3 regions of the Streptococcus parasalivarius genome follow, and region 3 is predicted to be linked to each of the others. Evidence: predicted binding sites of a transcription regulator. Region 3 holds the regulator's gene; each other region holds the start of a gene.
The links. The regulator Rex, encoded in region 3, represses fermentation and respiration genes when NADH is low (regulators of the CRP and FNR family bind a similar motif). The targets are predictions, from matches to a motif close to TTGTGAANTANTTCACAA.
Positions count from the first base shown of each region.

Region 1: the regulator Rex is predicted to act here: its motif matches at 7,662-7,679, upstream of pflB (formate C-acetyltransferase).
Region 2: the regulator Rex is predicted to act here: its motif matches at 2,541-2,558, upstream of lpdA (dihydrolipoyl dehydrogenase).

Region 1 is NZ_BAABOB010000006.1:47,343-57,481, reverse strand. Features, by position in the region: gene gla (aquaglyceroporin Gla) at 1-236, shown strand, start outside; gene ACYVQ1_RS06785 (CPBP family intramembrane glutamic endopeptidase) at 326-997, opposite strand; gene ACYVQ1_RS06780 (CppA family protein) at 1,171-1,926, shown strand; gene ACYVQ1_RS06775 (serine hydrolase domain-containing protein) at 1,926-2,873, shown strand; gene ACYVQ1_RS06770 (hypothetical protein) at 2,857-3,531, shown strand; gene ACYVQ1_RS06765 (GNAT family N-acetyltransferase) at 3,548-4,000, opposite strand; gene ACYVQ1_RS06760 (carbonic anhydrase) at 4,085-4,867, opposite strand; gene pflB (formate C-acetyltransferase) at 5,132-7,444, opposite strand; gene dinB (DNA polymerase IV) at 7,712-8,818, shown strand; gene ACYVQ1_RS06745 (peptidase) at 8,935-9,825, shown strand; gene ACYVQ1_RS06740 (transporter substrate-binding domain-containing protein) at 10,042-10,139, shown strand, end outside.
Region 2 is NZ_BAABOB010000001.1:315,886-326,024, reverse strand. Features, by position in the region: gene ACYVQ1_RS01625 (thiamine pyrophosphate-dependent dehydrogenase E1 component subunit alpha) at 1-939, opposite strand, end outside; gene lpdA (dihydrolipoyl dehydrogenase) at 1,044-2,384, opposite strand; gene ACYVQ1_RS01615 (CsbD family protein) at 2,953-3,156, opposite strand; gene ACYVQ1_RS01610 (GlsB/YeaQ/YmgE family stress response membrane protein) at 3,413-3,652, opposite strand; gene ACYVQ1_RS01605 (TIGR00341 family protein) at 4,417-5,442, shown strand; gene ACYVQ1_RS01600 (diacylglycerol/lipid kinase family protein) at 5,546-6,427, shown strand; gene ACYVQ1_RS01595 (alpha/beta hydrolase-fold protein) at 6,710-7,399, opposite strand; gene ACYVQ1_RS01590 (ABC transporter substrate-binding protein) at 7,380-8,396, opposite strand; gene ACYVQ1_RS01585 (ABC transporter ATP-binding protein) at 8,417-9,172, opposite strand; gene ACYVQ1_RS01580 (FecCD family ABC transporter permease) at 9,177-10,139, opposite strand, start outside.
Region 3 is NZ_BAABOB010000003.1:84,143-94,281, reverse strand. Features, by position in the region: gene ACYVQ1_RS03880 (glycosyltransferase family 2 protein) at 1-141, shown strand, start outside; gene ACYVQ1_RS03875 (ABC transporter permease) at 142-948, shown strand; gene ACYVQ1_RS03870 (ABC transporter ATP-binding protein) at 948-2,150, shown strand; gene ACYVQ1_RS03865 (rhamnan synthesis F family protein) at 2,151-3,794, shown strand; gene radC (RadC family protein) at 3,840-4,526, shown strand; gene ACYVQ1_RS03855 (gamma-glutamyl-gamma-aminobutyrate hydrolase family protein) at 4,584-5,279, opposite strand; gene ACYVQ1_RS03850 (redox-sensing transcriptional repressor Rex) at 5,272-5,931, opposite strand; gene ACYVQ1_RS03845 (DUF1831 domain-containing protein) at 6,074-6,421, opposite strand; gene ACYVQ1_RS03840 (cysteine desulfurase family protein) at 6,423-7,535, opposite strand; gene ACYVQ1_RS03835 (ribose-phosphate diphosphokinase) at 7,539-8,510, opposite strand; gene ACYVQ1_RS03830 (CYTH domain-containing protein) at 8,784-9,359, opposite strand; gene ACYVQ1_RS03825 (GTP pyrophosphokinase) at 9,455-10,129, shown strand; gene ACYVQ1_RS03820 (NAD kinase) at 10,101-10,139, shown strand, end outside.

The DNA.
Region 1 (10,139 bases), on a different contig from region 3:
ACATCGGTATTGGTTTCTTGGTTGCCGCTTTGGTTCTTTCATTCGGTGGACCTACTGGACCTGCCCTTAACCCAGCTCGTGACTTGATGCCACGTCTTCTTCACCACCTCTTGCCAACATCAGTTCTTGGTGAGCACAAAGGTGATTCTAAATGGTGGTATGCATGGGTTCCAGTTGTGGCTCCAATCCTTGCAGGACTTTTGGCAGTATACTTGTTCAAGTCCCTCTACCTTTAATCAATAACAAAAAAATCTGAAGTTAGTGCTTCAGATTTTTTTACGCTAAAAATTTTGAAAGTAGCAAAAAACTGAGAAAGTTTTCTCAGTTACATAGGAGTAGTTATAACTAGGATTGTAGCACCTAAGGTGAAAAGATTCCATAGGACATGAAGTGAGATAGCCGCTGATAGATTTTCTCTTTTTTGGTAAATCATAGAGAGAGCCAAGCCCATTCCAATATAAAGGAGGAGGTGGGCAAGGTTGGTAGGCATATGGAATAGGCAAAAGAGACCGGTACTCACTAAAACAGCAACTGTCGAATAAGGAGCCAGCCAAGAGAAAATCCACTTGCGAAAGAGTAGTTCTTGTAAGAAGGCTGTGGTCATCATGCCAATGGCTACTGGTAGGATAGGCGTTGTCGTAAGAGTTCTTTGAAGTTCTGCATGATAGTTGGTGTGAGTCAGTAGCATAAGATTGCTCCCAATAACTCCCATCAGAAAAATAAGCACAAAGCCCCAGATAATAGCTTTAGTATCCTTTCGGTCTAGTCTAAAGTGAGTAACCAAACCTTCATTTTTAGCCCAAAGATAGGTAATGTAAAAAATAATGAGATTGACAGCGATAATTCCCCAGCTTTCAAGGCTAGTGAAGGTCAACCCCGTCTGATTGTTATATGACGTTGTCATACCTAAAGCCAGGTTTGGGATAGCTATCATCAGCAGTAAAAAGAATCCCTGATAGGTATGTCTAAACGCCAAATGATTGACGAGAGTTTTCATAGTCTCTATTATACTCTAAAATGAGGAAATAGCTAGTCCTAAGGTAAATATAATATAATGATTTTCATAATTTATGTGAAAGAATGTGAAAAAATTACAATCCTGTTTTTTCTTAGGAAAATCCTTGTCACACAGGCTCTTTTCGGATAAAATAGAAAAGAATGGAGGTTGTCATGACGCAATCAGGGAATTTTAAGTTTCACACACCAATCTTTCGTGTGAATAACAGACAAGAAAATATTGATTTTTACCAAAATACATTAGGATTTAAGCTTTTGACTGAGGAAAATGCCCTTGCGGTCTTCACAGATTGGACAGACCGTAACTCACTTTTTGTGATTGAGGAGTCACCAGCTTACCGTTGCCGTGCGGTTGAAGGCCCTAAGAAAATTAATAAAGTGGTTATCAAGGTTTCAGATCCACTTGAGATTGAGTACCTTTTGGCGCGTGATGATCACCAAGCCAAGGCTATTTTCCAAGGGGAAAAAGGGTATGCTTTTGAAACAATCTCACCTGAGAATGGTCTTATTTTGATGCATGCCGAAGATGACTTGTCTACTCTCAAGACAGTCGAGTACGCAGATGTTGAAGAAAAAGAAGATTTCAAAGGAGTTTCAGACTTTACGGTTGAGTCTTTGACCTTGAATGTTGTTGATACGGCTCAAGCAGCTTTTTTCTACGATAATCTGTTTGGTGAAGAATTGCCTTTATCTATCCACTTTGAGAAAGCAGAAGGTCCTGACCTCCAAGTGAGTCCAGACCAGACTTGGGATTTGGAAATTCTAGAATTTAAGGTAGCTGAAGACTACGACTTGGTTGCCTTGCATGAGAAACTTGAAAAGGAACAGTTCTCAAGTTATCTAGATACTAAAGAAAGCCTACTCGCACTGACTGATATGAGTAATATTGAGGTTTGGCTAACAAAATAATGACTAATTTTAAACAAACATTGTCAACAATTACAGACTACATCAAGGCTGACATCTTTCCAGGTGCCAGCCTTGCACTTTATGACGGACAAGATTGGCAGGAGCATTATCTAGGAACTCAGGATGGAAATATTCCGGTAGTTCCAGGACTGACCTATGATCTAGCTAGTGTTTCCAAGGTGATAGGAGTAGGGACCCTCTGTCTTTTCTACTTGCAGGCGGGAAAATTGGACTTGGATGAGAAACTATCGACCTATTATCCTGCAGTAGTGGATAAGACGCTAACCCTTCGTCAGCTTCTTTCTCACAGTAGCGGCATTGATCCTTTTATTCCAAACCGTGATGAGTTAGAACAAGCTGGCTTGATTTCTGCTATTAATGCCATCAAAGTTAAGGATGATAAACCTTTCTTGTATACCGATATTAATTTTATTCTCCTAGGCTTGATGCTTGAGAAAGTCTCTGGACAAACACTGGATAAGCTCTTTGACATAGAGATTTTTCAACCGTTTGGTATGTCTGAAACACGGTTTGGGCCAGTTGAGGTTGCTGTTCCAACTGTTGAGGGAATTCCGGGAGGAACTGTTCACGATCCCAAGGCTCGAGTGCTCAAAGAGCATACAGGTTCAGCAGGTCTCTTTTCAACCTTAAAGGACTTGGAAATCTTTGTTGACCATTATTTGACGGATGATTTTGCTAAAAATCTGACGCAGAATATCAGCCAATCCAATAAGGAACGTAGTGTCGCTTGGGACCTCCAAGGCGATTGGATTCTTCATACTGGTTATACAGGTACCTTTGTGCTTATCAATATCCCAGCTCAACGTGCAGCTATTTTCCTCAGTAATCGTACTTACTACAAGGATGAGAGAGCTCAATGGATTAAGGACAGAGATGTTTTAATTGAGATAATGAAGAAGGAGCTGATTCGTGAAACGGTCGAGTAGACATTCTAAGGAAAGCAAACTTGTCCCTTGGTTTTTGAGTCTCCTCTTTTGTGTGCTTAACGGGAGTAGTCTCTTTGTCTGTGGTATGTTTTTTGGGGTGATGGTCGACTTGTTGGCATTTGATAAAGATTCCTTCTATTTAGGTGTTCTTGTATTTTCTTGTATAGTAGTCCCTATAATCGCTTCTTCTTATATCTTGATAAGAGAGATACTATACAAATTGATTCATTGCCTTGGTTATCGTGCCCAACCTGATTTGAAAGTCATTCGTATGAGGAGAGGATTTGATATTCACTTTCCTGTATTTGAAAAGTACAGTCAGGACTATAAGTTACTCTACAAGAAGCGTTCCAAGAAGCTTCAAATAGGGTATTTGCTTATATGTTTAGGATACTTTAGTGGACTTAGCCTTATAATGATTACCTTTACAGTTCTATTGAGAGGACTGTTTGAGCTCCTAGAACTAGAATCAAAACTGTCATCTTCTGAATATAAACAATTTCTTGGTTTTTTGGTCTGCACGGGAGTGTTTGTCCTTCTTTTTAAAGGGCAGAAATACTGGAAAAAGATCGTAGAGACATTAAAGAAAAGAGAATATGTATCAGTTCTTGCTGTCGAGCATGGCTATCCTATATTTGCGACAAAAGAAGAAGCTTAAGCAGTTGACCTACTGCTTAAGCTTTTTTACTTAGTAATGATTTTTCAACAGTAATGTGTTGGATACCAGCCTCTTCAAAAATTTTACCGACTTCCTGATAGCCATTATTGAGGTAGAACTTAAGTGCCCCGAGTTGAGCATGGAGAGAAATAGTCTGGAAGCCTTGCTCTTGTGCAAAATCTTCAGCTTCTTTCAAGAGAATGCTTCCCAGACCTTGACCTTGGTAGGCCTCGAGCACCGCCATACGTTGGAGGGTAAGCTGAGTCAAATCTTTATTAGGCAGTAGGCGTACGGTTGCTGCAGCCTTGTCTTTATCATCGTATAAAACAAAGTGAATACAGTAGGCTTCATTTGCGTCAATCTCGATAGAGTGAGGGACTCCTTGGCCTTTAACGAAAACGGTGTTCCGAATAGCCACAGCATCTAGATAAGTCTCTGAAAGTGTATCTCTTGTATGTTTGATAATCATAGAACCAGTGTAACAAAGATTCTAGTATATCGTCAATGAAAAAAAGCTTGATGAGAGGAGTAGTCATCAAGCTTTTGATAGGTTTTATTCTTTTATCTTTCGACCGTTTGTATCTTGGATAGGACGGTTATTTTCAAATCCAAGGGTTTGAGTGAATTTCTCCACTTGTTCCTTGCTGACAGTTTCTTGATTCTTGAAGACAATCCAGTTAACACCTTCAGTACATGGAGGTGTTGTTAGGGAACCTTCAAAGTTGTAGTAGTCCTTGTCTTCAGGATAGAAATCATCAAGTGAGATGGCCTGAGAAAGCTTAGTTTCAGTATTGGCCGCCTGAGGCATTTTGTCCCAGATTTGTTTTAAGGCTTTATTTTCATCGCCATAATTATAGAGAACTGAGACAACTGTGATTTTTCCATTATCTGTCTTATAGACGAAGTGCCCCTCTAGAGGATAAGTCTGACCATCAATTTCATTCTCAGCTGGTGCGTGAAAATGGAACTGTTGCAACTTATAAACTTCGTTACCAATCGTTAGGGTATTCTTTTGATTTTTAAAGCTGACTTCAATAGTATGCCCGTTATTTTCAACTTGAGCTTCTGATTCTTGATTATTAAGGTTTAGTTCAGGAAGATCAACGTCCTCAGCTCCGGTGATATTGATCGGAGATTGTTCTTTACCATTTTTGCTGAGTTCATAATCTTTCGAAAGGTCACCCCAATGGTCTGGACCAGTAGAGCCAGTATAACTCCATTGAACGTCCTTGGACTTTGAGTTTTCGGTTTTTGTCTCGGATTGGCAGGCTACGAGTAGGACTGTACTTGCTATGAGAGCTACTAATCCAATTAGCTTAAAACTTTTCTTATTCATCTTTCTTCCTTGTACTCTTTTATTTTATTGTCATACTAGTTGATCTGTTATTTGTAAACTAGCAGTTAGACAGTGATAGAGTGTCATTTCTCTGAGGTGCTTCTGAGAGTGAAGTGTTTGGAGAAACCAAACGGAAACGCTTTTATTTTATAGCTAATCTGAGAAAAAGTCAAATATAAATTATAGCAGATTTAGAAAAATATAATAAAAATAAGTGTTTTACAAAAAGAAAAGAACTCGCTATTGCGAGCTCTTTATTCGTTTTTATCCCAAAGCATCATCCATTGAAAGAACTTCGTGGAAGACACGTTGTGTCAATTCAGTTTTTTGTTCTGGAGTGAGGTATTTAGTGTTTACACAGTATCCAGAGATACGTACGATAACATCTTCACCGCTCATGATCTTTTCGTAAACGTCTGACAAGTCCATTACGTTCAAGTTAACGTGTTGTCCACCATTTTCGAAGTATCCGTCGAGGATAGTTACGAGGTTATCAACTTGTTCGTCGTGAGTCTTACCAAGGGCACGAGGTGATACTTGAGTAGTAAGTGAGATACCGTCAGCGGCATAACCGAAGTCAAGACTTGCAAGTGAGTTCAAGTTTTGCAACCAACCACCTTTAGCTTTGTTAGATGGGTTAGCACCTGGTGAGAAGAATTCCAATTTAGACAAGTTCACTGAACCATCTTCGTTGAGGTATACCCCTTTGTGAACAGGAGAGTTACCAGTTTGTTTAGAGTAAGCAACGTTAGAAGTGATTGTAAGAAGTGAAACTGTAGCTTCTGCATCTTTGTAGAGTTTGTGGCTACGAAGACGAGTAGTGTAAGCTTCAATCAACCATTCTGCCAATTCGTTTGAACGTGGGTCATCTTCACCCCAACGTGGGTAGTCACCGATTGTTTCGTAGTCGTAGATGTAGCCATCTTCGTCACGGATTGGTTTAACTGTAGCGTATTTGATTGCTGACAAAGTATCAACAGTATTTGCGAAACCACAGATACCGAATCCCATGTTAGCACGTTGTTTAGTTGGCAAGAAGGCCATTTGAACAGCTTCGTAGTTGTACTTATCAGTCATGTAGTGGATGATGTTAAGGGCATCTACGTAAGTGTCAGTCAACCAGTCAAGAGATTTTTCGAAGTTAGCTTTAACAGTGTCAAAATCAAGAACTTCATCACGGATTGGATCGATGTCAAATACTTTGTAGTCTTTATGAACATCGTCGTAACCACCGTTCAAACCAGTAAGAAGGGCTTTAAGTACGTTAACACGAGCACCGAAGTATTGGATATTGTGGCGTTGTTCTTCGTTTTCTGGGTCAAGTGGTGATACACAACATGAGATACAGCTCATTTCACCGTATCCGTCTTTAGCCATAGTAGTCACACCTTCGTATTGGATAGAAGAGTGCTTGTGGCTCATGTGCATACAGTAGCGACGGAATGAGTAAGGCAATTTGTCAGTCCAAAGAACTGTCAAGTTTGGTTCTGGAGAGTTACCGATGTTGTCAAGAGTGTTCAAGAAACGGAAGTCCATCTTAGTAACACGGTGACGTCCGTCAGCACCCATACCAGCCATTGAAGTTGTGATGAATGTTGGGTCACCTGAGTACAATTGGTCGTAAGCTTTTGTACGAGCAAACTTAACTGTACGAAGTTTCATAACGAAATCATCAACGAATTCTTGGATTTCTGATTCAGTGTAAGTACCACGAGCAAGGTCACGTTCTGCGTATACGTCAAGGACGATTGGCACACGACCAAGTGAAGTAGCGGCACCATTGATTACACGACATACTGCCATAAAGGCGATGTTTGTCCATTGGATAGCTTCTTTAGTATCGAAGGCAGGACGACGAACATCTACACCGTAAAGGTCACCAAGGCGAACAACATCTTGAAGTGCTTGGTATTGAAGGTTAACTTCTTCACGAAGACGGATAGTTTCTTCGTCGATTTCTTTAATAGCATTCCAGTCGTTAACTTTTTCTTGCATCAAGTAGTCAGCACCGTAAAGGGCAAGACGAGCGTAAACCCCGATGATACGTCCACGTGAGTAAGCATCTGGAAGACCAGTAACTGTGTGAGCGTGACGTGCACGACGGATGTTTGAAGTGTAAGCACGGAAGATACCATCGTTAACTGTAGTCACGTATTTTGTGAAAATTTCGTGTACAGCTGGGTCTGGTTCATAACCGTGTTCTTTCAAAGCAGTTTCCGCCATACGGATACCACCTTTAGGCATGAAGTTCAATTTGAAGAGCTCATCATTTTGGATACCATAGATAAGTTCATCTTCTTTTGAAATGTAACCTGCGTCAATGTCAGCGATTGAAGTTGGACGAGTATCCATTGGGAAGCGTCCTTCAGCTTCATAGCCTGCTTTAGTTTCATCTACGATTTTTTTAATTTTTAGAGAGCGTTCAGTTGGTCCTGCAAGGAAGCTTTCGTCACCATCATAAGGTGTGTAGTTTGCTTGAACGAAGCGTGAAACGCTAGCTTTTTCTTTCCAGTCAGTTCCTTTAAAGCCTTCCCACGCTTTTTCAAAAACATCTGTGTTAGTTTTGACCGTTGCCATAGTTTGAATCTCCTATAATTCTAGTAACAAAATCATCTGTTACATTCTCTAGAAGTATTCTATCACACAGTAACCGCTTACACAACTTTAAAACTCCATTTTTAGAGACATTCTTTTATAATACAGTTTTGAAAACGACAAATCTGTATTATAAATTTCTGTTTTTTGATAGATTTTGGTATCATAAGGGGAGAATGCTTTGTAGGCCCAAAGTTTTATGTGAAAAGCTTTACAATGAGATAAATCTGAGAAAGGAGGCAGGGAGCCATGTTAGAGTTTCCTCTAATAAATGATACCAGTCGGAAAATCATCCATATTGACATGGACGCCTTTTTTGCTCAGGTCGAGATGAGGGATGACCCCAGTCTTAAGGACAAGCCGGTTATTATCGGTCATGATCCTAGAAAAACAGGGGGACGTGGTGTGGTATCAACTTGTAATTATGAGGCTAGAAAATATGGTGTCCATTCAGCCATGTCTTCTAAGGAAGCCTATGAACGTTGTCCTAATGCTGTCTTTATCTCAGGAAATTATAGCCATTACCGAGAGGTAGGGATGCAAATTCGTGAGATTTTTAAACGCTATACTGACTTGGTTGAGCCTATGTCTATCGATGAAGCCTATCTTGATGTGACGATAAATAAACTTGGTGTCAAATCGGCGGTTAAGGTAGCCAAGCTTATCCAGTATGATATCTGGCAGGAACTTCACCTGACTTGTTCAGCAGGCGTTTCCTATAATAAATTTATCGCCAAACTAGCCTCTGATTTTCAAAAGCCTGCTGGTTTGACGGTGGTACTTCCAGAGGAGGCTCAGGAATTTTTGGAAAAGCTCCCTATTGAAAAGTTTCATGGGGTAGGTAAAAAGTCAGTTGAACGTCTTCATGACATGGACATCTACACCGGTGCCGATCTTCTGAAGGTTCCTGAGATGACTCTGATTGATCGTTTTGGACGTTTTGGATTTGATCTCTTTCGAAAGGCTAGGGGAATTTCCAATAGTCCTGTTAGGCCCAATCGTGTCCGTAAATCTATTGGAAGTGAGCGAACCTACGGCAAGCTTCTTTATAGTGAAGATGACATCAAGGCTGAGTTGACTAAGAATGCTAGGCGAGTAGCTGAAAGTGCTCAGAAAACTAAAAAAGTCGGTCGAATTATTGTCATCAAGGTCCGTTATTCGGATTTTTCAACCTTAACCAAGCGTATGACCTTGGACAAATCGACCCAGGATTTCGACACCATCGAAAGGATTGCTCATACCATTTTTGATCAACTGGAGGAAAATAGCAGTGGTGTTCGCCTCTTAGGTGTTACCCTGACAGGTCTAGAAGACCAAGAGGGCAGGCAGTTAGATTTGGATGATTTGGAGTCATGATTTAAAAACAATATAATAGGTAGAGTTTTGCTTCATACCCTGAAAAGTGACCTTGAAGAATCATCAGACCTATGCTATCTTAAATAGTAACTAAAAGAAATGAGGGAATAATCTTAATGAAAAAAGTTCTTACCTATTTAGGACTGATTCTGGCAGCTTGTTTGGTTCTCGTAGCTTGTGCTTCCAATAAACCAGCTGAGAAGAAAAAGGCGACACCAACTCCGACAGAACGTGCCAAGGCTGATGCGACAGTTTTAATTGATACCATGCTTGGAAAATCTAGTAACGGTTTTTCAAAACTCTACGGTGAAAATTACGAAACCTGGACTGAAACGAATGTCTTTGAAAAACAGGTTGCAGACACTATTGAAGAGAAGGGGTATACACCGGAAGAAAAGTATACGTTTAAATATATTGAAGGCTATGATGCCAAGACTCCAACTCAAGTACTTTCTAAGTTCCTTAAGGTCCGTCGTAATATGATTGGTAAGATTCAGGACTATAAGCTGAAGGATGTCAAAGTTAAGGGAAATGATGCGACAGTTACCTTTACTTCACGTTCTGTTAGTGCCTATGGAGCTGCAGCTGCTGTTCGTACTCTCCTTATGAGTCTCTATGACAACGACATTGACAAGTTGAAACAATGGAATCAAGCTGATAACAACGATGTGGAAAAGGGAAAGGCCAAAGATCTCACAACGAAGTTCCTTTATGGTGAAAACTTTAACGGTGATTTGACGCAATTTAAGGACATTGATAAAGAAATGTCCTATACACCTTTGACAGGTGCTGATAATCTGGAAAAGACCTTCAAGCTTACCAAAGATGATGGTGGAAACTGGACTATTTCTGTAGAAGATTATAAAGAGCTTGCCGAAGCCTTGGTCGACCATGACGAATCAGGAAGCAGAGCCGTTTACGCCGAACGTATCCATAAGAATTTGTCAGACTATCAACCTGAAGATAGTAGCGACTCAAGCAGTAAATCATCAGATAAGGATAAGTAGTGTTTTATTGGATTTGATGTTAAACATGTACGGAAAGCTGTTTTGGACGAAAAGAGTTGTCACATGAGTGGTAGCTTTTTTCTATCTTGTTATTCTTCCTCTCACCCCCTATAACCTTTATCTATCACCACTTAGGTTTTTATTATTAGACGAGTTGGGATGAAGATGGTAAACTGTTATCACTAACTATTAATGAAAGTTTCGAGGAATATAGATATGAAAAAATGGCTTGCAGGTTTAGGGATTCTTGGCTTATCAGTTCTGACTTTGGCTGCTTGTGGAAACAAGAGTGATGGTAAGGCATCTGGTGAGAA
Region 2 (10,139 bases), on a different contig from region 3:
CTTTTCAGTTACCAGGTCACGAAATACTTCCAAGGCATCCACATCTGCCCATTCTTTTTCGATTCCATCTGGTGCTTTGTATTTTTGCTCATCTCCTTCGAAATGGCCATGGTTACGATAAGTAATAGCTTCAATTAACGTTGGACCATCTCCACGACGCGCACGTTCAACGGCCTCTTTAGCCACTTGATAAACAGCAAATAAGTCCTTACCATTAACGCGAACTCCAGGCATATTGTAAGCTTGTGCACGTTCAGCAATTGTTGGAGAACCTGATGAATACCATTGTGGTGTTGATTCTGCAAAAAGGTTGTTTTCATTTACAAATACCACAGGTAGATTCCAAATAGAGGCCATGTTTAAGCACTCATGAAAATTACCTTCATTGGCAGCACCATCACCAAAGAAACATACAGCAACATCATCAGTCTTTAGATATTTGTTGCGCATAGCAGCACCAGTCGCAAGACCAAAGCCTCCGCCTACCATACCATTAGCACCAAGGATTCCTTTATCCAAGTCAGCGATATGCATAGAGCCACCCTTACCTTTACCAAGCCCAGTAGACTTACCAAAGATTTCAGCCATCATTTTTTTAAGGTCTCCACCTTTAGCCACACAGTGTCCATGTCCTCGATGTGTGCTAGTAATGTAGTCTTTATCAGTCAGGTTAGCACATACCCCAGTCGCAATAGCTTCCTCACCTGAGTAAAGGTGAACAAATCCTGGAATTTGACCGATTGAAAAGAAATGTCGTGCATTTTCTTCAAAATTTCGAATATCCCACATTGTCTTATACATGGATTTAGCCTCTTCTTTTGAAACATTTTCCACACCAAGATCATGGGCAGTTTGAACCTTAACTTCTTCCTTGGTTAAGGTTTGTCCCTGATGTTTTTCTTTCATTAGGGCTTGTGGCAATTCTTGATAATGTGTCATATTGTTTCCTCCTTCTATAGAGAGCTTTATAAAAAACAAATATTATTGACAGATATATAGATTTGAAAAAATGAGAATGGCTGTGCTAAACCTATCCATCGACCTTAGGACCTTAAAATCAGTCTTGCAACTTCCTGAACTAACTCAGAAATTGTTGGATGTGCAAAAATTGTCTTATCAAGCTGATCAAGTGTTCCTTCAGCATCTTTCAAGACAATCAAGGATTGTAGAATATCAGTTGCATGTGGACCAACGATAACGGCACCTAATAGTAGATGATAGCGTTTTTCGGAGACAATTTTAACAAACCCCTTTGCTGAATTAGACGCAATGGCTCGACCATTATAAACATAAGGAAGTTGACCAACTGATATATCATATCCTTGTTGTACCGCCTCCTCTTCTGACAAGCCAAAGGAAGCAATCTCCGGCGTTGTAAAGAGCGACCGTGGAACACTTGAATTATCAACCGGTTCCTCAGCCTGACGACAAATGGCTCGAACAGCTTTGATTCCCTCGCTACTAGCAACATGAGCTAACATATATCCAGGAATCAAATCCCCAATCGCATAAACACCTGATTGAGATGACTCGTAATAACTATCTACCTTAATAAAGCCTTTTTCGGTCAGCTCCAAACCCATCATTTGGGCTAACTCAATATTTGGCTTACGCCCAGTTGCTACAAGTAAGTTATCATAAGAGTAGGACTTGCCATCTGCTAAAATTACAGCATTTTCTTTAACCCTATCTATGCTAACTCCCTCCAGAATGGTAATTCCAAGTTGTTCCATCTTTTCTCTAATAATGGAACGTGCTTCGTCATCTTCAGTTGCTAAAATTGTTGGTGCAACCTCTATCACTGTCACATCCACACCAAGTGGAGCCATGGCAAAAGCTAACTCAACGGAAATAATACCTCCACCAATGATAACCAAACGTTGAGGAAGTTCCTTTAAGTTGAAAAAGCTATCTGTTGTCAAATAGTTAACATCGTTAATACCAGGAATAGGAGGAATAAATGGATGACTCCCCGTCGCCAAAATAACAGACTTACCTGAGACTCTTTCACCATTAACTTGGAAGGTTTTATCAGAAATATAAGCTGCCTCACCTTCAATATAGGTAATACCTAATTGTTTAAAACTTGATTGAATACCAGACTGTAGTGTTGCTACGACTTGATCTTTGCGAGCAACAAGTTTTTGAAAATCAAGATTATCATTTAAAACTGTCACTCCATACTGAGAGGCTTCTTTAGCAGCTAATAGCCAATGGGCATGTTCAAGATAGGCTTTGGATGGGATACAGCCAACGTTCAAACAGGTGCCACCTATGGAGTTTTTCTCAATGACAGTTACCTTTTTACCTAAACGGGCAGCTTCTTCAGCAGCAACATAACCACCAGGACCTGCCCCTATAATGAGAATATCACATTGACTCAAAACAATACTCCTTTCTAGAATGGAAGTCGGCTGTTAGCCGAACCACTTCAAGTAGGACAAAAACTCGGAGATGTTTTTGAAAGCGTTTTCTATGCTTTGATTATAAAACTAATACTTATGAAAATCAAGTAATTCACTGAAAATGTGATGTTTTGATAGTGAAAATATTCACAAGTAATGCAAACGTTTGCCATTCCCTATTCGGGATGACGTCAGCACTTATATTTTGCTGATTTTTATAGACACTAGATAAATATAAATTTCCCCTAATCATTAAATAATTCTTCAAAATGTTATAAAAACACTCTAGCGTCTATAGCTTGGATAAAACTATAGAAATTAGAGTGCTTTTACTATTAGAAAGAATATATATATATGGAATTAAAAAGGAATTTTAATTAATCTAAAGAAAGTTGATTTTTCAACTGAATAATATTATAAGAATATCGATTTGTAGTTATTTTGAATGTAATCTTATAAGTGAATAATTAGGAGTAGAATATGACAACCCTATCTTTTTAGTAGAGTAGCTTTTTAGAATTATGTGAAAAATCAATTGACTTTATAACTATTTATCGTCTTTTTTTACCATATTTTTAACGCCTTCGATAGCTCCTTCAATAGCATCTTTGGCGTCTTCAGCAACTTCTTTCACTTTTGAGACTGCTTTTTCCGCAGCACCCTCTTTTTCTATTTTTTTATCACCAGTTAATTTTCCGACACCTTCTTTAAATGCGCCTTTAGCTTGGTTGAGTTTTTCTTCTACTGACATAATTTTATCCTCCTTTGGACATAAAGATTTTTAAATATGAACGCTCTTAAACAATACATTCAAATTTTTGAGTATAAAAAGATAAGTTAAATTATAGCTTTTGTGTTGAAGTCGAGTCATAAACAGCTTGAACACCCTCACTAACGTTATCTTTATTTGCTGATAAACCATTAGCTAGTCCATGTTTACCACTTTTTTAATTTATCGGCACTAAGTTTGCTAGTTGATTGGAGTCTTCCTGTCGAAATATTGAAAACTATTCTTTTTTCCCTAAGAAAAATGATACTACTGCAACAACAATAACTGCCCCTAAAATTGATGGAATTAAGGCCATTCCAGCTAGTCTAGGTCCCCAAGAACCGAAGAGTGACTGTCCAACAGATGAACCAATTAAACCTGCAAAGATATTGGCAATTATTCCCATGGAACCTCCCTTTTTAGTGATTCCACCAGCAATAAAACCTATAAAGCCTCCGACAATAATGGCCCAAAGCATAATGTCTCCCCCTTTCTAAATTGAGGAAAGTTAGATTATTTGGACAATCAAACAATCTAAAAAGTTACATTTTAGCTAAAACATTTTTTATATTAATCTTAACAATCATAAGATTAATGTTAGTATATACCTGTTAATAACAGTATAAGTTAATCAAATTGATAAGTCAATGAAAATGTTTGCGCTTACACAAAAATAGACATGAAAACCATCATTGACCTTTGCAATCGCTTGCATAGTTTTACAATTTCGCTTATCTCATTTTTTATTAAAAATCTACACATACTTCTACTATTATTAGGACTTCCTCTAAATGGATTGATTTATGAATAAAAAGTTTGATTAAACTGGTACATTCATATGATTGATTAACATTTTAGCCACAAAAGAAAATAGCCCTAAGACGTTCGAGTGACGAAAGTAAAAATAAAATGTATAATTGAGACATGTAAGCCCTTACACAATTTTCTTTAAATAGTAAGTATCTAACAAAATAGTATAAATAATACACCAAACACTTCATCACTTTCAGTAGGAGTTTAAAATTAATATGGAGTAGTGAATTGATTACAAATTGAAAGTAGAATATAAAACACGCCCAGGTAAAGAAGTTACAATAATAATGACCAATGATTTAGATACGTCGTCAAAGAGTGAGCTTAAAAAGTTGTTCCCTCAAGATATTCTTTCCTTTCAGAAGAGGTCAAACAGTATTGAGTAACTTCTTAAAAAGTTGACTATAGTAACAAAGAGGGAGTACTGTTATGGAAAAAGTTTTGAAGGATGATAAACTTTATTCTTTAATTGAATTTAGGGAAAAAATCTATGAGGATTTAGAATTATCAAAAAGTGACTTAACCACTTTATTGTGTGCGATGTTGATTGCATCTATTGGTTTGAATATGAATTCTATTCCAACAATCATAGGGGCAATGTTGATTTCTCCATTGATGACACCTATCCTTGGAGTAGGTTTTGCGTTAGCAATATTAGATACAAAACTTCTCAAAAAATCGTTTAAAGTTCTTTTTATTCAAGTTGCAGTAAGCCTTTTAGCCTCTACACTTTATTTTTTACTTTCGCCCATTTCTTACGCAAGTACGGAAATTATTGCTAGAACTTCGCCCACAATTTGGGACGTTGTGATAGCATTTGTCGGTGGATTAGCCGGCATTATTGGAGCACGAAAGAAAGAAGCTAATAACATTGTTCCTGGTGTCGCCATTGCAACTGCTCTTATGCCACCCGTTTGTACCGTGGGGTATTCTATTGCCACAGGAAATCTTGAGTATATGATAGGGGCGTCATATTTGTTCTCCATTAACTGCAGTTTTATTATGATTGCTACATATATTGGCACTAATGTGATGATGATTAAAAATCCTTATGTTAAACATAATCGTGAAGCCTCTAAAATGCGAAAAATATTAATTCTAGTCTCGCTTGTTCTTATTATTCCAAGTTTAGCTTCTGCAACTACCTTAGTTAGAGATACGCTAATCAATGAGTCTATCAATAATTATCTATCTGATCAATTTGAAAACCATACTATTTTGAAAAAGAATTATATTAAAGAAAACAATACACTAAAGCTAACTATTTCAGGTAAGTATCTTTCAGAAGCTGAGTTACAAAGTATCATTAACAAACAAAATGAATATGGTTTGAAAAATATCTCGATTCAGGTTTCACAATTAACAAATGATAGATTAACTGAAAAAGAATTAGTCGACTACATCATTCAATATAAAAACGATGATGATCTTCAACAAATAGAAAAGGATAAGTAAAAAGAATCCCCAAATAACAACAAGTCATGTGAGATATTAATTTGATAAGCATAAGAAACCGTTGAAAAGTATTGTCACTAGTAGTCCATAGGAGAAAATAGCAATGAAAAAAGTAATGATAATTATTAATCCAACTTCTGGAGGAGAAACAGCATTAGATTATAAAGAGAGCTTGGAGAATAAGGCTAAAGAGTATTTTGATTATGTTGAAACTAAGATTACGCAAAAAGCCAAAGATGCAACTCAATTTGCTGAAAAAGCCTCTAAAGAAAAATATGATGCAGTAATTGTTTTTGGTGGAGACGGTACTGTAAATGAGGTTATTTCAGGGATTGCTGAAAAAAATCACATTCCAAAACTTGGGATTATTCCTGGTGGAACTGGTAATTTAATCACTAAGCTATTAGAAATCAACCAAAGTATTGATCAAGCGATTGAAGAACTTGATTTCAATTTTACTAAAACCATTGATGTTGGAAAAGCTAATCAAAATTATTTTGGCTATATTTTTAGTATTGGATCTTTACCAGAAGCTATTCATAACGTTGATATTGAAGATAAAACAAAGTACGGTATCTTTGCATATGCAATCAATACGATGAAGTCCGTTGTGGAAGACGATGTATTTAATGTTCGTATTGAAAGTGAAAATGGCAATTATGAAGGTGAAGCTAGTCAGGTCTTAGTTCTTCTATCTAATTACTATGCAGACAAAAAACTATTTGATGAAAATACAGATGGATATGGAAATATCTTGATTTTAAAAGATGCATCCATCATTTCTAAATTATCGACTATCCCAGATTTGTTAAAAGGGGATCTAGTAGGTAACGATAATATCGAATATATCAAAGCGCGTAATATTAGGATTTCTTCAGAGGTTGAGTTAGAGTCAGATGTTGATGGAGACAAATCGGATAATCTTCCAGTAGATATAAAAATACTAGGGAACCATATCGAAGTATTCTCAGGCACCAAAGTATAGTTTTTTCCCTTCTACTTCTCCAACAAAAAAGTTTTAAATTATATAAGTTACTGCATCAGCAACAATAATAGTCCTGTCCTTTTTAAAGTTAGGATATAAGTCAAAGGTAAGTAAATTACTTTTAATATACGGAGTTAAGGCGTTTTTTGATTCATGTCTAAAAACTTTTCGGAAGCATCAACTGTGATGGTCATAACAAAAAGTAGTGAAGAGATTCCATCGTCGGAATCTTCTTCACTACTTTTCTTCTCTCTTTTCTACTCAATCACCAATAGCAGCATTTCAGAGCTTCCACTCTTCAATCAACCAGTCCGAAAAACCATCATATCTTTCTTGGAGATTATCATGATGACCGTAGGGGTCAAATGCTGAATAAGTGGACAAGCACTGTTTTTTGATGCATTCATGTACTTCTTTGGCAAAGCTAGGAGCCTTGGCCAGTCTATTCTTATGATTAGACCCTTCGGTCAAACCGTTACGTAAATAGACCGAGCAAGACTTATTAATAAGCTGGTGGGATTGACAGTAAGCTACAAAATCTGGATACCAGAAGGATCCACAAATGGAAAAGATAAAAGGCATCTTATCACTGCTATAAAGACTGTGGATAGCAGCCAGTCCACCCAGCGAGTAGCCTCCGTAAGCCATGCGACTGTCATCCAATCGAAACTCCTCTTGGATGCTATTTAAAATATGGCCAAATAGATGGTCATGATAGCTAGCTAGCTTGCCACCAAAATCAGGACTTCCAGGTCTCAAAGCCTGAGCATACCAAGGTGTAAAATCATCCAAGCGATTCTTGGGCTCAAGGCCTACCAGGATAACAGAATCCGCTAGTTTTCCCAGATAATCCAGTTGTCCATCGTTCAGAAAAACAGCTGGATAGGTCTTAGTAGCTTCATAAGACTCAGGAAGGGCAATCGTCACTCGAATGCCATGGCAGACAAAGTCTTTATTTATTAACAAAGTCATTAACCTTCTCAAGAGAATCAATCACAGATGGACCGTAATCCATAAGCTCATCATAAGAAATAGTCATGATTTTCTTGTTTTTAACGGCTGGTACATTTTCAAGAACAGCGTTCTTTTCCATCTTGTCTGTAGCATCCTTGTCCATGGCCTTATTACGGTCACTAGTTACATAGATAATCAATTCTGGTTCCATAGACACGAGATTTTCCAGAGTCAAATCTGATGTTCCTGTCGCAACATTGGTATAGCCAAGCTGATTAAGCATACTTTCTTGAAGGGCAGATTTGTAAGTTCCAAAGGTCTCATCGTTGTAGGCACACATGATCAGAGCCTTCTTCAAGTCTTTGTCAGAAGACTTGTTTTTCTTTTTAACGGCGTCGATACGCTTTTGGAGTTGTCCTGCATACTTGTCTGCCTTGTCTTGAACGTTGAAAATGTCACCAATATTTTTAACATCTTCGATGATATTATTCAAATCTTGTTTGGTTGTTGAAACAGAAGCTTTTTGCGTATAGACGGGAATGTCGTTGCTGTTCCACGTGCTGATGGTTCCCATTGATTTGTCTGAGAACATCATGTTACGACCAATAAGGGCATCAGGTCCGTAAGCCAAGATGGCTTCTTGAGAGATGGTCTTCTTATCACCGATATGTGGGATTGAGGCAATGTCTTCCTTATATTTATCGGTTACTTCATTGTCAGGGTTAAGCATACCGACAATCTTGTCTTTTAAACCAAGCTCAATCAAAATTTCCGTTGATGAAAGGTTGTTTGTGATAACCTTTTCTGGTGCCTTTTTGAAGACTTGATCTAGCTCAGTTCCTTGATCGTCATAAGTTTTGACGGTCAAAGGATACTGGGTTTCTGAGTTGGTCTTTTTCACCGTTTCTTTTGCTGCTGATGACGATGATGTGCTGTTTTTATATGTAGAACTGCATGCTGTCAATGTGAGGACTGCTGCAGCGATTAATGCGATACCAAAAGTTTTCTTGTTCATAAGGCCTTCCTTTCCTAGGCTTATAAATACTGAATCATTGCCTGCTGGTCATCCGTCCAGGTAATACGACTCTGAACATCATAAACCGCCTGCAAGGATTGTGGGGTTACGGCATCCCTTGGGACACCTTGGGCAACAATCTCACCCCCTTTCATTAAGTAAATATAATCTGAAAAACGACAGGCTAATTGAATATCGTGGAGAACTGCGAGAACATTAATGCCGAGTTCCTTGACCAAGGCCAACATCTCCAACTGATACTTAATATCCAAATGGTTGGTAGGCTCATCCAATAAAAGGAGTTTGGGTTCCTGAGCCAAAGCACGCGCTAGGATAACTCTTTGTTTTTCGCCACCTGATAAGGACGAATAATAGCGTGTCTTCTTTTCAGACATGCCAACCTTGTCTAGGGCATCCTGGACGAGCAAGTGGTCCCGCTCCGTTTCTTTTTGTAGAAAGGAAAGGTGGGGCGTTCGACCAAGCATGACAATTTCTTCCACCGTGCAATCAAATTGAAGGGTGTTAAACTGTGTCACAACAGCCATTTCTTTTGCAGTTTCCTTTAGGCTTACCTGATCTAGGCTTTTTCCATCAAGTAAAATCTGACCGCTATCTGGTTTTAACTGGCGATAAATGGTTTTTAGCAAGGTTGATTTCCCACTCCCATTTGGTCCTAGTATGGTCTGGAATTGTCCACCTTCGACCTTTAGGGAGACTCCATTTAGGATTTTTTTCTCTCCAATCGAATAATGAATATCCTTACACTTTACATCCATAAGTCTAAACCACCTTCCTACGATTTTTAGTCACAATATAAATAAAGAAAGGTGCGCCAACCAAGGCTGTAAAGATACCGATAGGTAGCTCTGCATTTTTAACGAGGATTCTAGCCAAGACATCTGCCCAAACCACAAACAAGGAACCTAGGAGAGTTGCCACTGGAAAAAGCTTACGATAGTTAGTCCCGACTATACTTCTAGCAATATGAGGAGTAATCAAGCCCACAAAGCCGATAATTCCACAGCTAGCAACCAAGACGGCTGTTATGACTGCAACGATGGCAATATAAAGATACCAATAGAGTTTAAGTGGGATTCCTAAAGTCAAAGCTGCTTCATCTCCCATCATCATGGCATTGAAGACACGATACTGAGTTGAGAAAAAGAGAAAAGCCAAACCAACCACTACTGCTGGAAGCATCAAATCTGACCAAGATGTTCCTGTCAATGAACCCATGGTCCAAAACTTAATGGTCATGACACTATCTGCTGTCGCTCCAATAGAGATTATAAAATTGGCAAAGGCAATAAAGAGGGCATTAACAACCGTTCCAGATAAAATCAAGCCAGAGGTGGTCACTCTCCCCTGCATAGAGGCAATGATTAAAACAAGAACTGTCGCTAGGATAGCCCCCACAAAGGCACCCAAGCCTACCACAGCTTTAAGGCCTAAAATGATGGCAAAGGTTGCTCCAAAAGTTGCACCCGCCGAGATTCCTAATATATAGGGCTCAGCAATAGGATTATTGACGGTTGACTGCATGACACTCCCAGACATGGAAAGGCCTGCACCAACTATTAACCCCAGGATAACCCTAGGAACTCGCATATTCCAGATAATAGCTTCAAGTGGTTTGGCTATGCTTTGACTGGCAATCGGAAACCCCAATTTTCTGAGGATGACACCATAGGTATCACCTATATCTATAGTGACCGCTCCTAAAGAAACTGCTATAAAAACTGA
Region 3 (10,139 bases):
AACTTTGTGACCATTATGGACCAAGGATTCAGAGAGCGTTATCGTCGTTTGAAAACATATGGTTATCGTAAAAACAGGGCTTTTCATACCATTGTATTTACGAGTTTGATTTTGACAAAATTCATGTATAAGGAGGACTAAATGAATTTCTTTAGTCAGAAAAATAGGATTTTACTTAAGGAACTGATTAAAACGGATTTTAAATTGCGTTATCAAGGTTCTTTCATTGGTTATCTTTGGTCTATTTTGAAACCTTTGATGATGTTTACAATTATGTACCTTGTCTTTGTTCGTTTCTTGAGATTTGATGATGGGACACCACACTATGCAGTAGGCTTGCTTTTGGCTATGATTTTTTGGGGCTTCTTTACAGAGGCTACCAATATGGGGATGCTTTCTATTGTTTCGCGAGGAGACCTCTTACGTAAGCTAAACTTTCCAAAGCAAACAATCGTTATCTCATCTGTACTAGGAGCAGCGATTAATTTCTTGATTAACCTAGTGGTTGTCTTCGTTTTTGCTTTAATTAATCATGTTCCAATTGGTTTCAATACTTTGGTTATCATTCCTCTCTTCATTGAGGTGCTATTGATGGCAATGGGAGTTGCTTTTATTCTATCAGCACTCTTTGTTAAATACCGTGATATTGGTCCAGTTTGGGAAGTAGTACTTCAAGCAGGTATGTATGCAAGTCCAATTATCTATTCCATCACTTACCTTCTTCAAAGAAACCAGACGTTTGTTGCAAAGGTTATGATGTTGAATCCAATCGCTCAGATTTTACAGGATATGCGTCATTTTATCATTGATCCAGTTAATCCAAGAGGATGGGATATTATTAATAATAAATTGATTGCTTTTGTTCCTTATGCGATTCCTGTAGTGATTTTTATCATTGGTTTCCTTGTCTTTAATCGAAATGCGAAACGATTTGCGGAGATTCTATAATGTCAAATAATATTGCTGTAAAAGTAGATCATGTAAGTAAGTATTTTAAATTACCAACTGAGGCGAGTCAGAGTTTGAGAACGACTCTAGTCAATCGCTTTAAAGGAATTAAAGGGTATACTGAACAACATGTCTTAAAAGATATTTCATTTGAAGTTGAAAAGGGTGATTTCTATGGAATTGTTGGACGTAATGGTTCTGGTAAATCAACACTTCTAAAAATTATTTCTGAGATTTATGTCCCAGAAAAAGGTAAGGTTACCATTGATGGTAAGCTGGTATCTTTCATTGAGCTTGGGGTTGGGTTTAATCCGGAATTAACTGGTCGTGAGAATGTCTATATGAATGGTGCCATGCTTGGTTTTTCAACAGAAGAAGTAGATGCCATGTATGATGACATTGTAGACTTTGCTGAACTTCATGATTTCATGAATCAAAAGTTGAAGAACTACTCAAGTGGTATGCAGGTTCGTCTAGCCTTTTCAGTGGCTATCAAGGCTCAAGGTGATATTCTTATCTTGGATGAAGTCTTAGCCGTAGGTGACGAGGCCTTCCAACGTAAGTGTAATGACTATTTCATGGAACGTAAGCAATCTGGAAAGACAACTATCTTAGTTACCCATGACATGTCAGCAGTTAAAAAATACTGTAATAAAGCAGTTCTGATTGAACATGGTTTGGTAAAAGTGGTTGGTGATCCAGACGAAGTTGCTAACCAATATAGTTTTGATAATGCTGCTGGTCAAAAGGTTTCAAACGACGACGTTGTTGTTGAAAATCCTAAAATCACTGATTTACAAGTAAAACTCTTGAATGACAATATTATCAGTCCTGACCAAGATATTTCATTTGAGATTTCATATGATGTCAATGAGGATATTGAGACCTATATTGCCTTTTCATTGACAGATATTGACCGTGGTATCTGGATTTATAATGACAATTCCATGGACAATAAAACGAGTGGTTCTGGAAGAAAAACACTCACATATAAATGTAGTCTTGCCCATCTTAATAACATTAAGCTTAAGCTTCAGGTTTCTGTTCGAGATAAGGATGATAAGATGATTGCTTTTGCTGATTCAGATAACTCACCAGTTATTCTCTTGAATCGAACTGATATTGAAGATGATGATAAGTCTGCTAAAGATTCTGCAACTGGTATGGTTCAGAGAAATGGAAAATGGGAGATTCAAGAATAAATGAAACGTCTCTTATTGTATGTTCATTATAATAAGTACGACGAATTAAGTGGTCATGTGCTCTACCAATTGGAGCAACTTCGACCACTTTTTTCTAAACTTATTGTGATTTCAAATAGTCAACTAACGGAATCGGCAACATTAACTCTCAAAGAGCTTGGCATAGATGAAGTTATCCAGAGAGAGAATCTGGGCTTTGATTTTGCAGCTTGGAGAGATGGTATGGCTCATGTTGGATTCGAACATTTAACAGACTTCGATTCGGTTACACTCATGAATGATACTTGCTTTGGTCCTCTTTGGGATTTGTCTAACATAGTTGAAGGATTTGAAGAGCGCCCGAATGTTGACTTTTGGGGGATGACGAATTTTAGAAAGACCAAATATTTCGATGAGCATTTGCAAAGTTATTTTATATCTTTCAAAAAGCATGTTGTCGGTTCAGAATCCTTTCAAAAATTTTGGACTTCTATAAAGACTTTTACCGATGTTCAAGATGTTATTGATAATTATGAAACTAGGGTTACTAGTGTTCTTACTGAGGCGGGGTATCGTTTTGGTGCTGTCTTTAATACTATTGATGCAGAGGCAGAAGACTTAATTCACCCTGATTTTTCTTACTATAGACCGATAAGTACACTTGAACATAAGGTACCGTTCATTAAACTAAAAGCATTTACTGACAATGAAAAAAAGGGAAGACTACTTTTAGACTATATTACTAAGCTATCGGCATATCCAGTAGCACTAATTAAGTCCCATCTTAACAGCTACCATTCGCCAGATAGCTTAGTCATTTTAGATGAAAAAATCATCGAATCCTCATTTCATTCGGTAAGTGGGAAAGGCTATCATTCGGCTATCCATGTACATATTAGTGACCTTGAGAGACTAAAAGTTTTCTCTGATAAAAAGTTATTTGCCTTTTATTATTTCACTTTATCAAGCCATTTGGATAAAAATATCGTTGAGAACACCTTATTAAATAGCTTTGATAAAGATAGATTTCAGCTAGTCTCACAAAGATTTGATAATCATTACCATGCCTTAGTATCCTTGGCATCTCAGCTTAGCGAGTATGACTTTGTTGGGCATTTTCACACAGAAGACTTTGGAAATGAGGGCAAACTTGTTGATGAAGCTACAAGACTTGCTTTAGTGGATATGTTATTAGATGAAGAGAAAGTGGCATCAATCTTTGACCATTTTCCAGAGGTTGGTCTGGTTTTTGCTGATTTATCAAAAGAACTCTATTGGACAGATGCAATTGGTGCCTTAAATCAAGAACAAACTGTTAAACTAACTGACGAATGTCAAAAAGTAATCAATCATTCGCTTCATATTTTTCAAGGTTCTATGTGGTTATCAAAAGATTTTCTAGAAAAAATTATTCTTAAGGATAAGCAAGCTTTCGATGACTTTGATGAGGATACCCTTTCTTATCTTTTCTATCGAAAAGCCTGGGATCTAGGAATTGATTATCGTATTATTGCTTCAGGAAAAATATCTTTTGCAGAACGTTATAAGCTCCATCTTATTGAAATGTCGCAGGTAGCAGAACCACTGACGTTAAAGAAAAAATTTTCAGCATACCGGAAAGCTTTGTTAAAAAAATTGGGTTTAAAAAAATCCTCAGCTGTGTAACTTCCCCCTCCCACTTACGAATAAGTAAGTAGGAGGTTTTTTCTTATGTATAGTATTGTAGCTGAGGAGTCGGGGCTTTTGCCTCGTGAACGACTCTTACAGAAGGGAGCAGAGGTCTTGTCTGACCAAGAGCTGTTGGCGATAGTGCTGCGGACGGGGACTAAGTCTGAGTCGGTCTTATCTATGGCCAATCGTATTTTGAAAGGGATGACGAGTTTGGCGGATTTGTCTCGTTTGTCCTTGAAAGAGCTTCAGGAGATTCCTGGTATTGGGCGTGTGAAATCCATTGAACTGAAGGCTATGGTGGAGTTGGCTAAGCGGATTGAGAAGGCTGAGCTAGCGCGTTCTGAGCAGATTATGTCCAGTCAGCAGGTGGCGCGTCGTATGATGTTGGATATTGGGGACAAGCCTCAGGAGCATCTGGTGGCTATCTATTTGGATACGCAGAATCGTATTATTCAGCAAAAGACGGTCTTTATTGGTGGGGTCCGTCGTTCGATTGCTGAGCCACGTGAGATTTTACATTATGCCTGTCATCTGATGGCAACGTCTTTGATTGTGGTTCACAATCATCCTTCGGGGGAAGCCTATCCTAGTCGTAATGATATTGATTTTACTCAAAAGATTAAGCGATCCTGTGACGACTTGGGAATTTGTCTGCTTGATCATCTGATTGTTGGCAAATCAACCTATTATTCCTTTCGTGAGGAGAGGGAGGATTTTGAACTTTAAGGAGAGTCTATCAGTTAAAGACACAAGAAAAGCAACTGAATGCAGTATCAGTTGCTTTTAAAGTTCATTTACGACGTATTCAAAGAGTTTAAGGTCTTCTTCACGTTTGTGTAGGAGAAGCTCTGGATGCCACTGAACACCAAGGTAACGAAGGTCTGGAGTGTTTGATTCAACAGCTTCGATAGTGTTATCCTCAGGGTCACGCGCAATTACACGGAGGTCAGAGGCCAAGTGCTTAATACTCTGATGGTGGAAAGAGTTGATAGAGGTTTCACGACCGTAGATCTCCGCTAACTTACTGTGTTCGTCGATAATCATCTCATGGTAAAGGTAATCAGAAGGCTTGTCCTGCCAGTGTCTTTCAATGTCTTGGTGGAGACTACCACCAAGGGCAACATTCATGAGTTGTGTTCCACGACAGATTGAAAAAATCGGTTTTTTCTGTTTGGTAGCTTCTTCGATTAAGGCCATCTCAAAGAGATCACGCTCGAGGAAAAAGTCATCCTCACTGGCATGATTTTCTTCGTTGTAGAATTTAGGGTCAACGTTTTGACCACCGATGAGGACAAGCTTGTCAATCATGGAGATATAGGTTTTAGCTTCCGAAGGATCGGATACTGGTAGAAGGATTGCTAGACCACCAGCTTTTTGAACTCCTTCTACGAAGCCGGATGGGGCATAAGACCAGTGGATATCTTCATGAGCTGGATTAGGCCTTACATTAGCTGTGATACCGATAATTGGTTTAGTCATTGTTTCTCCTTGATTTTTCTTCTTCTTTCATGAAATAGAGTAGGGTTTGTAGTTCGCTAGTCAAGTCTACATATTGGACCACCACATGGCGTGGCAGATTGAGGTTGACTGGAGAGAAGCAGAGAATGCCTTCGATTCCAGCATCAACCAAAAGCTCAGCCACTTCCTGTGCCTTGACTGATGGCACTGTCAGGATGGCCGTTTTGATATCTTCCTGGGCAATCTTTTCCTTGATTTGAGAGATACCATAGATAGGAATCTTGTCCTCAGTCTCGCTTCCTACCAGTTCGTTATCGTCTGTATCAAAAGCCATAACCAGCTGCATGCGGTTACGTTCTTGAAAACGGTAGTGTAGAAGAGCACGCCCGATATTTCCCACTCCTACAAGGAGTACCTTAGTTGTCGCATTATCATTAAGGAGTTCAGCGAAAAATGTCATCAGCTTACTAACGTCATAACCAAAACCACGGCGACCTAGCTCACCAAAATAGGAGAAGTCACGACGAACAGTGGCAGGGTCAATTCCAATAGCTTCAGCAATTTGTTTGGAACTTGCTTTGTCGATATTTTCACGATGGAATCGTTTGAAAATTCGATAATAGAGAGAGAGACGTTTAGCTGTGGCGTTTGGAATGTTTTTCTCAAATGTCATTGATCGCTTTCCTTTCTTCAATTAGTATGATTCTCTTATATTTTAAGAAAAGTTTGTGAAGATTGCAACAAAATAGTGTAGATGAGGCGATATAAAAAACCTATCACTAGGATAGGCTATTTCTATATATCTAGAAAAAGGTTTAAACTTCTTCTTGCTCAAAAACTTGACGGTCTACCAAACTCTGCATCAAGAAGTAGAATTTTTCTTGTAAGATGTGGTGGTCTTCATTTTTAAAGATATTAACGTTACGAAGACCAGATTTGTCTGTGATTGACAATTTGAAACCTGTCAAATCTTTGTTAATAGTGATTTTGAGTGGGAAACCTTCGCCTGAATTAGGCACTTTTTCGAGAAGGCGGTGCAACTCGTAGTTTCCGATTTTATTTTGCACAAAAGTCGTATCACGTAGAGTGAATTTTTTGACATTAGGACTGATGGTGTAACGGTACTTACAGTCAGTCAAATGAATGCTTTTTTCAAATGCCATGTTAGTCTCCTATGATTTGATTAAGTTTTTCTGCTAGGGCCTGGAGTTCTTCAGCGGTATTTTCCTCTGATAAACTAATGCGAATGGCTGTTTTTAGCTTGTCAGAATCCTTGCCATAGAGGGCCTGGATGACATGACTTGGATCAACAGTTCCAGCAGTACAAGCAGAACCTGTTGAGACAGCAAAGCCTGCGAGGTCTAACAAGGTTAAGAGAGGGCCGTTTTCCTTATCAGGAAAACTGATGTTGATGACGTGAGGTAGGCTAGGTCCTCCACCATTGATTTCATAAGGAATGGTAAGGGAATCTAGAAAGGTCTGACGAATCGTTTCAACGTGCTGGTAATTGTCTTGGTAGTGGTCGCTAGCTTGTTTGTAAGCTGCGGTCATACCTGCAATCCCGACCAGGTTTTCAGTACTGGCACGGCGTTTTTCTTCTTGCTCACCACCGTGGAGTAGGTTGTCAAAATGCAAATCGTTATGATAGAGCAAGCCGACACCTTTAGGTCCGTGGAATTTATGGGCACTAATAGAGAGAAAATCGGCTCCAAGTTCCTCTGGGTGAATAGGAAGCTTTCCTGCTACCTGAACGGCATCGACGTGGAAGGCAGCTTGGTGATTGGCAAGCAAGTCACCAATTTCCTTAATAGGAAGTAATTGGCCAGTCTCATTATTGGCATACATAATAGAAACCAGAATGGTATCGTCACGTAAGGCATCAGCGATTTGTTGGACAGTAATGACTTGATTTTCTGGTTGAATATAGGTTACTTCAAAACCAAAACGCTCTTCCAAGTAGGCCATGGTGTGAAGGACAGAGTGGTGTTCAATAGCAGTTGTAATCAGGTGCTTACCTTTAGCTTGATTGGCTAGGGCGTAACCTTTGATAGCTGTATTGTTTCCTTCAGTCCCACCAGAAGTGAAAATAAGCTTACGAGCAGGGACTTCAAAGTGTTTGGCCATTTCTTCACGGGCTTCACGAAGTTCCTTAGAAGCCTGTCGACCGTAAGCATGGAGGCTGGATGGATTTCCAAAGGTTTCAGTCATGACATGTGTCATAGCTGAAATAGCAGCAGTATTTAAAGGAGTTGTTGCTGCGTTGTCCAAATAAACCATAGCTTAGTCCTCGTTTGCAGTGTAAGCAAAGAGTGGGCTAAGTGGTTGACGTTCGAAGATACGAGTAGTAGCGTTAGCGATTAGCTTACTTGCTGAAATGTATTTAACGTTTGTAGGAACTTTTTCTTTAGTTGCAACTGAATCTGTCACCAAGATTTCTTTAATTGGAGCAGCGTTGAGGACTTCAGCAGCACCTCCTGCAAAGAGACCGTGACTAGCTACTGCATAGATGTCTTTAACGCCACCACGTTCAAGGATTTTAGCAGCTTCAGCAAACGTTTTACCAGTGTTAAGGATATCATCAACCAAGATTGCTGTTTTTCCTTCAACCTCACCGATGATGTAGCCTTCTTCACGTTCTGAATCATCTTGAGCGTAGTCAATGATAGCGATTGGTGCATCAAGGTAGTCCGCCAAGCTACGAGCACGTTTAACACCTGAGTTTTTAGGGCTAACAACGACAACATCACTTCCTGTGAATCCTTTTTTGTTGTAGTATTCAGCAAACAAAGGCATTGTGAAGAGGTTATCTACTGGGATATCGAAGAATCCTTGAACTTGGACAGCGTGAAGGTCAAGCGTCAAGAGACGATTGACACCAGCTTTAACTAGCATATTGGCAATCAATTTAGCAGTGATGGGTTCACGTGACGCAGCGATACGGTCTTGACGTGCATAACCAAAGTAAGGCATAACAACGTTGACAGAGTTAGCACTGGCACGTTTGCAGGCATCAATCATGATGAGCAATTCCCAAAGGTGGTCGTTAACAGGGTTGCTAGTAGATTGGATGATATAGATATCGTCCCCACGAACAGACTCTTCAATGTTGATCATGATTTCACCGTCAGAAAATTGACGTGAAGATACTTTACCAAGTGGCAATCCAGTAGCCTCAGCAATTTTTTCAGCAATTTCTGGGTTTGAGCTGAGCGAGAACAATTTCAATTGTGGGTTTGCTTTTTGATGTACCATGACGATGGTGACTCCTTTAAAAAAATAAGATGCTAAGCCCAGTTAGGGCTATTGTAATAAAACTACAGATAGTTCTATTTTAGCAAAAAGAAGCAGAAATTTCAGCCTTCAAAGTGTGGTATTAGTGAAAAATACCGAACCTTTGTTAGATAAAACGCCTTTGTATGCGTTTTTAGAGAAATCTATTACCCTCTGGAGTTCTAAATACTTGTGGCATTTGAAGCTACATGTGTTTAAAATAAAAAAACAAGGAGCCAACTCCTTGTCTAAATTTTAGTCTTTGTCTCGTTTGAGGGTAGCTACAAAGCGTGCAACCTTACTCTTGGCATACTTAAAGTCAATGTTATTTTCTTTAAGAAAGGCATCAAAGTCGTCTTTACCTTTCTCAGCATCCGAAACTTCTAGTTCAAGCTCGTAATCTTTCTTGTCAGCATAGACATTGACATCAAGAGCCATGAGGCCGATGTTGGTCTGGTACTCGCGACGAGTTGTGGTCAAATGTCCGAGGATGGTTAGGTCCTCTAGTTTAACCCCACGTTCTAAAAGAATGGATTTGATTTGACAATCAGGAAAGTCCAGCGACTTAGTCAAAGCCTTAGCATCCGCACAATCCATGGTAAGGTTGTACTCCATGTTCCCGACTTTTTCAGGGATTTTCAAGGTCAGCTCACCATGAGTGGGAAGTGTCCTAATACGCAAAGACAACTTTTTATTTCTCATGTCACTCTGAGGAGTGTCGATGTAGTAGTTTGTTTGCGTAACAGGTGTCACATGGGAGAAAAGCATCGCTAAACGATTGTACTCGTCTTTGGTGAGTAGAGTCTTGTACTCTATCTCTAAATGGTTCATGTGTGTCCTCCCTTGTGCTTTCAAATGTGGTATAATATAACAGATTGTATTTATTTTATAAAAAACTAAAGCTTTTGACAAGGAGGAGTCCTATCTTGACCATGGATTGGGAAGAATTTCTAGACCCCTATATTCAGGCCGTAGGTGAGCTCAAAATCAAGCTCCGAGGCATTCGTAAACAATTTCGTAAGCAAAATCGTCACTCGCCTATTGAGTTTGTGACGGGACGTGTGAAGTCAGTGGCTTCCATTGAGGAGAAAATCGCCCTTCGTGGCCTTTCGGTTGAAAATTTGGCTCAAGATATGCAGGATATCGCTGGTCTCCGAGTCATGGTCCAATTTGTCGATGATGTGGATGAGGTTTTGGCTTTGCTTCGTCATCGTAGTGATATGACGATTATTTCAGAGCGAGACTATATCAGAAACCGTAAAAATTCGGGTTATCGCTCTTATCATGTTATCATCTCTTATCCCGTTGATACCATAGATGGTCGTAAGGAAATTCTTGCAGAGATTCAGATTAGGACTTTGGCCATGAACTTTTGGGCCACCATTGAACATTCCCTTAATTACAAGTATCAGGGGAATTTTCCTGAGGAGATTAAACTTCGCTTGGAAACTACGGCCCGCATGGCTTATGAGCTTGACGAAGAGATGCGGAAGATACGTGATGATATTAGAGAAGCCCAGTTGCTCTTTGATCCAATTAATAGAACTTTGAAGGATAGTGTAGGAAATAGTGATGACACAGATGAAGACCTCTTCGGATGAGATGAAGGTA